DNA from 2 places in the Streptomyces sp. BR1 genome. Region 2 is predicted to be linked to the other one. Evidence: predicted binding sites of a transcription regulator. Region 2 holds the regulator's gene; the other holds the start of a gene.
The links. The regulator HspR, encoded in region 2, represses chaperone genes until heat shock. The targets are predictions, from matches to a motif close to TTGAGNNNNNNNNNCTCAA.
Positions count from the first base shown of each region.

Region 1 (3,408 bases), 1.5 Mb from region 2:
GCACGCCGTTCACCTTCGCGTATACGTTGCTGCTGCTCTCCACGTCGCTGTACGCGGAGTTCGGCGACCCCGACACCGTCCGTACGCTCGTCGAGGGCTCCAGCACCGATGTGCAGCACCTCACCCGTACGCCCGTCCTTGTGCTGCTCGCCAGCGCGCTGTGGATCGCGGGCGGGATCTCCTCGCCGTGGGCCGTCGGCTTCGTCTTCATCCTCACCGCGCTCGAACGCCGCGTCGGCGGGCTGCGCGCGGCCGGGGTCTTCCTGCTCGGGCATGTGGTGGCGACGCTCGCCACCGAGGTGCCGGTGGGCGTCTCGGTGATGGCCGGTCAGCTGCCGGACTCCTCGCTGCACCGCCTCGACTACGGCATCAGCTTCGGCCTGATGGCGAGCGTGGGCGCGCTGGCCGGGCTGCTGGCGCCGGTCCTGCGCTGGCCGCTGCTCGGTGTGGTCGTGGTGCTGATCACGCAGGACCTCTTCGACATGGTGGATCCGCTGGCCAGTTGGGGCCATCCGCTGGCGCTGCTCGTGGGCGTCGTGTGCTGGCCGTTCCTGCGCCGCGAGGACGCCCGCAGGGCCGGGGTCCCGGTGCCGTCAGCGGTACCCGACGGGCAGATGGGCCCGTACGTCCCGTAGCGCCTGCGGCTGATGGATCTCGTCGGCGAGGACGACATGTCCCTCGTACGTGAACTGGTACATCAGCCCGTCGGCGACCGGCTTCCCGGTCGGGCGCGGCGGCAGATGCGGGAAGTCGGCGGCCGTCAGGGCCTTGTGCAGCCCCGCGAGTTCGGCGGGGGTGAGGCGGCCCTCGACCGTCTTCCCGTCCCGCTTGGTCGAGGTGTAGCTGCCGTCCGCGCTGACGACGAGCTCGTCGTGGCGGCCCACGAAGCCGCCGCTCACCACCAGCTTCAACAGCTGCCCGTCGTGGGTCGGCGGCTTCGAGGACGTGGGCGCCGACGCGGACGGCGAGACGGCCGGGGGCGGTGTGGTCCGCGACGGCGGGGCGCCGCTGTCGGCCGACGAGCTGGAGGAGCCGCAGCCCGCCGCCGCGAACAGCGCGGTGAGCAGCAGCAGGCCGGTGGTCGTCCGGTGCGTGACCTTGGAGCTCATGCCCCAGAGGATGCCGGATCCGACGGATCGAAGTACAGACTCGCCATGGGTGAGCGCGTCTTCCAGCCGAGCGCGCTGTAGAGCGCCTGCCCCTCCGGGGTCCCGACGAGGACGGCGGTGGTGGCGCCCGCCTCCAGGGCCGCGTTCTGCAGCGTGCGCATGACCAGGCTGCCCAGGCCCCGGCGCTGGTGCTCCGGCGCCGTCTCGATCTGGTCGGCGACGGCGGTCGCGCCGGTCGGGGCGATCTGGCCGCGCGCGGCGAAGTGCCCCGCGTCGGTGCGTACGAGCACGCGCAGCACTCCACCGGTGGTCCAACTGGTCAGCGTGTAGCCGCCGGGGACCTTCGTACGGGCCCTCTCGGCCAGCGGCAGCGTCATCAGGTAGCCGGGCTGGTCGTAGTGCCAGCCCGGGCCGAGCCACGGCCGGACCGTGTCGTCGTCCGCGAACAGCTTCAGCCAGGTGCCGGGCGCGGTCGTCGCCCCGACCAGCTTGCGGACGGTCGGCTCGTCGGGCTCGGGCACCACGTGCCGGGAGACGTGCTTGCTCTGGCCGACGTCGATGGTCCAGCCCCAGGGCTCGGCGACCGGCTCGGCCGCGCCGCGCGAGACGACCCAGCCCTTGATCCAGGCCGCGACGACGTCCGGTACCGACTCCGACTCCATGGGTTCCCCTCCGATGGCTTTGACGCTGATGTGTGGGTAATAGTTGCTGAGTCATATTGGCTATTACAAGTGACGATCGCTCACAGCGAACACCCGTTGGGGAACATTCATGGGCTCACATGCATTGAGTCGGCATAGCTCAACTTGACTGCCGAAGGGGAGATCATGGCTCACTCGTCCGCACCGCTCACCCTGCCTGTGCTGCCGCTCGACGACGAGGTCGTGCTGCCCGGGATGGTGGTGCCCCTGGACCTGTCCGACACCGAGGTGCGGGCCGCCGTCGAGGCCGCCCAGGCGGCCGTACGGGCCGAGGGCACCGCCGCCGGCAAGCCCAGGGTGCTGCTCGTCCCGCGCGTCGACGGGGCCTACGCGTCCACCGGCGTACTCGGCACCGTGGAGCAGGTGGGGCGCCTCTCCGACGGCGACCCCGGCGCCCTGATCCGCGGCCGGGGCCGGGTACGGATCGGCGCGGGGACCACCGGCCCCGGCGCGGCCCTGTGGGTCGAGGGCATCTCGATCGACGAGAGCGCCCCCGAACCCCTGCCCGGCCAGGTCGCCGAGCTGGTGAAGGAGTACAAGGCGCTCGCCACCGACTGGCTGAAGAAGCGCGGTGCCTGGCAGATCGTGGACCGCGTCCAGCAGATCGAGGACGTCTCCGCGCTCGCCGACAACTCCGGCTACTCGCCGTTCCTCACCACCGCCCAGAAGGTCGAGCTCCTGGAGACCGCCGACCCGGTCGCCCGCCTCAAGCTCGCCACCGAGCAGCTGCGCGAGCACCTGGCCGAGCAGGACGTCGCCGAGTCCATCGCCAAGGACGTGCAGGAAGGCGTCGACAAGCAGCAGCGCGAGTTCCTGCTCCGCCGCCAGCTGGACGCCGTGCGCAAGGAGCTGCGCGAGCTCAACGGAGAGGCGGAGGGCGAGGAGTCCGACGACTACCGCGCCCGCGTGGAGGCCGCCGACCTGCCCGAGAAGGTGCGCGAGGCCGCCCTCAAGGAGGTCGACAAGCTGGAGCGCTCCAGCGACCAGTCCCCGGAGGGCTCCTGGATCCGCACCTGGCTGGACACCGTCCTCGAACTGCCGTGGAACGAGCGGACCGAGGACGTCTACGACATCAAGGGCGCCCGCGCGGTCCTGGACGCCGAGCACGCGGGCCTGAAGGACGTGAAGGAGCGCATCACCGAGTACCTGGCGGTCCGCAAGCGGCGGGCCGAGCGCGGCCTCGGCGTGGTGGGCGGCAGGCGCGGGGGCGCGGTGCTCGCGCTGGTGGGCCCGCCCGGCGTCGGCAAGACGAGCGTCGCCGAGAGCGTGGCGCACGCGATGGGCCGCAAGTTCGTCCGCGTCGCCCTCGGCGGCGTCCGCGACGAGGCGGAGGTCCGAGGCCACCGTCGTACGTACGTGGGCGCGCTGCCCGGCCGTATCGTGCGGGCGATCAAGGAGGCCGGGTCGATGAACCCGGTGGTGCTGCTCGACGAGATCGACAAGATCGGCTCCGACTTCCGGGGCGACCCGGCCGCGGCCCTGCTCGAAGTCCTCGACCCGGCGCAGAACCACACGTTCCGCGACCACTACCTGGAGGTCGAGCTCGACCTCAGCGACGTCGTCTTCCTGGCCACCGCCAACGTCCTGGAGGCCATCCC
Region 1 is NZ_CM126252.1:2,228,721-2,232,128, reverse strand. Features, by position in the region: gene ACT1U9_RS09305 (rhomboid-like protein) at 1-635, shown strand, start outside; gene ACT1U9_RS09300 (hypothetical protein) at 594-1,109, opposite strand; gene ACT1U9_RS09295 (GNAT family N-acetyltransferase) at 1,106-1,771, opposite strand; gene lon (endopeptidase La) at 1,937-3,408, shown strand, end outside.
Region 1: the regulator HspR is predicted to act here: its motif matches at 1,896-1,914, upstream of lon (endopeptidase La).

Region 2 (3,408 bases):
CCAAGGACGCCACCGAGGCCGAGATCAAGAAGGCGTACCGCAAGCTGGCGCGCGAGTTCCACCCGGACGCCAACAAGGGTGACGCCAAGGCGGAGGAGCGCTTCAAGGAGATCTCCGAGGCCAACGACATCCTCGGCGACCCGAAGAAGCGCAAGGAGTACGACGAGGCCCGCGCGCTGTTCGGCAACGGCGGCTTCCGGGCCGGTCCGGGCGCGGGCGGCGGCACCTTCAACTTCGACCTGGGCGACCTCTTCGGGGGCACCCAGGCCGGGGGCGGCGGTGGCGGCGCCGGCGGCTTCGGCGGCGGGCTCGGCGACGTGTTCGGCGGTCTGTTCAACCGGGGCGGCACCACCGGCACCCGGACCCAGCCCCGGCGCGGCCAGGACCTGGAGTCCGAGGTGACGCTCAGCTTCACCGAGGCGGTCGACGGGGCCACGGTCCCGATCCGGCTCTCCAGCCAGGCCCCGTGCAAGGCGTGTTCGGGCACCGGCGACAAGAACGGCACGCCCCGGGTGTGCCCGACGTGCGTCGGCACCGGCCAGGTCTCGCGCGGCACCGGCGGCGGCTTCTCGCTCACCGACCCGTGCGTGGACTGCAAGGGCCGCGGCCTGATCGCGGAGAACCCGTGCGACGTCTGCAAGGGCAGCGGCCGGGCCAAGTCGTCCCGGACCATGCAGGTCAGGATCCCGGCGGGCGTCTTCGACGGCCAGCGGATCCGGCTGCGCGGCAAGGGCGCGGCGGGCGAGCGCGGAGGTCCGGCGGGCGACCTGTATGTGGTCGTGCACGTCGACAGCCACCCGGTCTTCGGCCGCCGCGACGACAACCTCACCATCACCGTGCCCGTCACCTTCGCGGAGGCGGCGCTCGGCGGCGAGGTGAAGGTGCCCACCCTCGGCGGGCCCCCGGTCACGCTGAAGCTGCCCGCCGGGACGCCCAACGGCCGTACGATGCGGGCGCGCGGCAAGGGCGCGGTCCGCAAGGACGGCTCGCGCGGCGATCTCCTGGTCACCGTGGAGGTCGTGGTGCCCAAGGATGTCGACGGCAAGGCGCGCGAGGCACTGGAAGCGTTCCGTGAGGCGACTGCGGACGACGATCCGCGGGCAGAACTGTTCCAGGCCGCGAAGGGAGCATGAGCATGGACGGCCGACGACGCAATCCGTACGAACTGACCGACGAATCGCCGGTGTACGTCATCTCGGTCGCCGCTCAGCTCTCCGGTCTGCACCCGCAGACCCTGCGACAGTACGACCGCCTCGGCCTGGTCTCGCCCGACCGCACGGCCGGGCGCGGGCGGCGCTACTCGGCCCGTGACATCGAACTGCTGCGTACGGTGCAGCAGTTGTCGCAGGACGAGGGCATCAACCTGGCCGGCATCAAGCGCATCATCGAGCTGGAGAACCAGGTGGCCGCGCTCCAGCAGCGCGTCGCCGAGCTCTCGGCGGCGGTGGACGGGGCGGCGGCCGCGATGCGGCAGCGCGAGGCCCAGGTCCACGCGTCGTACCGGCGCGATCTGGTCCCGTACCAGGATGTGCAGCAGACCAGCGCGCTGGTGGTCTGGCGGCCCAAGCGGCCGTCGGAGTAACGCCAGTACGCAGAAACGACACAGCGGCCCGCACCCTGAAAAGGGAGCGGGCCGCTGTTCTCGTACGGCTGTCAGTCCTTGAGCGCGCCTGCCAGATACAGCAGGTCGGCCATCTCGAACCGGCCGGGCGTCTCGCCGAGCGTGGGCTGCCAGGTGGGGTAGACCTGGTGGTACGAGGACGGGGTGGCCCGCAGCAGAGCGACGAGCGTCTCGCCGATGATCCGGCTGCCGACCGGGCCGAAGTGGCGTCCCCGGTTGCGGACTTCGGCCTCCCTGAGGATGTAGTACCAGAGGTACATGGGCTCGCCGGTGCCCAACTCGGCGTCGCTCAGCGGCACATCGCCGATGGCGCGCGCGATGTCCTGGCCGGACGGCAGTCCGAGCGCCTCGCTGCGCAGCAGGTTCCGTACCGCGAGCGAGGCCACCGGGCGGGCCAGCGCACCCGGCTTCGCGCCCGGCACCGCGCTCACCGGCAGATCGAGCAGCTGCGTGTTGATCGAACCCTGGATACGGCGAGTGGTCTGCGGCCGGAACGAGCGCGACACGTCGAAGAAGAACCGCCAGTCGATCGCGTGCTCGGGCAGCACCGGCCCGCCGCGCAGATCGGTGCGCGGGAGCGCGGGCGCGTCCGGGTTGTCGGGGAAGAGCTTGCCGGAGAACTTCTCGTTGATGCGGTAGGTGGAGCGGATCGTGGAGTGGAAGGCGCGGAAGCCCGCCGCCGAGAACTCGATCGGCATGAACGGCTTCTCGCCGGGATCGAAGAAGCGCGGCCCGTTGTCGACGATGTCGCGCAGGATCGCCGGGTCCACGAAGTTCGGCAGGAACTCGTGCAGGATGATCCACTGGTAGTGCCACTGCACCAGCTGCCGCGCAGAGGCGTACAGGGCCTCGTAGTAGTTGTCGACGTCGAGCAGCTGGTCCAGGGTCGCGCCCGGCTGCTGGGTCGGCGGCTCGTCGGCGGGCTTGGGCGGCAGGCGGCGCCCGAAGGCGTCGGTGATCGTGCCCTGGGCGAGCAGATCCGTGACGTGGTTGTGGAACTTGATCATCTGTAGGTGCAACTGCGCGAGCAGCATGTTCTCGTCGTTGCGCGGATCCCCGATACGAGCCACGTCGCTGTCGATACGGGCGAAGTCCACGCCGTTGGGGTTGATCGCCAACTTCCCCTGCGGCGAGCCGTCGTAGAGATGACGGCTGACGACCGGGCCGCCGCCGTACACGGAGTCCATGTCCAGGCGCGGGGTGCGGAAGTCGGTGATGTCGCCGGGCTCGAAGCGCCCGCCGAGCACGGACAGTACGTCCAGGGTCAGATCGTGGTCGATGAACTGGCCGAGGAAGGTGAACCCCGCCGGGATCTCCGGGGAGAGCTGGCCGTCGGAGGTCGGCCCGCCGTCGGCGATACCTCCCGGCGCGCCGTACTTCAGCGCCAGCGGCAGACCGGTCGCCTTGCGCGGCGCCGGATTCGGGAACATCCGGCCGAAGTCGCCGCTGGTCGCGCTGGGGTTGGCGCGACCGCAGGGGGTGGTGCCGTGGGACGCGGACATGGGTGCATCTCCTCAAGTGGGTGGGTTGGTACGGGTGTTACGGGTTACGCGATGTACTCAGTGGCCCGTTCCCTGCCAGATGCTCACCGCGAGTGCGGCGCACGACGTGAGCGCGGCGATCGCGGGCAGCGGCCAGCGGCCGCGCTCCAGGGCGTCGAGCCGGTCGTCGTGTTCGCCCAGGGTCTTGTCGGTCTGGTCGGCACGCTGGAGCAGCAGCGCCAAGTCGCCCCGGGTGGTGGCGAATCCGACCTCCACCGCGCGCCGCAGCCGTTCCAGTTCGATGGC
Region 2 is NZ_CM126252.1:3,748,066-3,751,473, forward strand. Features, by position in the region: gene dnaJ (molecular chaperone DnaJ) at 1-1,133, shown strand, start outside; gene ACT1U9_RS16320 (heat shock protein transcriptional repressor HspR) at 1,136-1,582, shown strand; gene ACT1U9_RS16325 (peroxidase family protein) at 1,654-3,123, opposite strand; gene ACT1U9_RS16330 (hypothetical protein) at 3,181-3,408, opposite strand, start outside.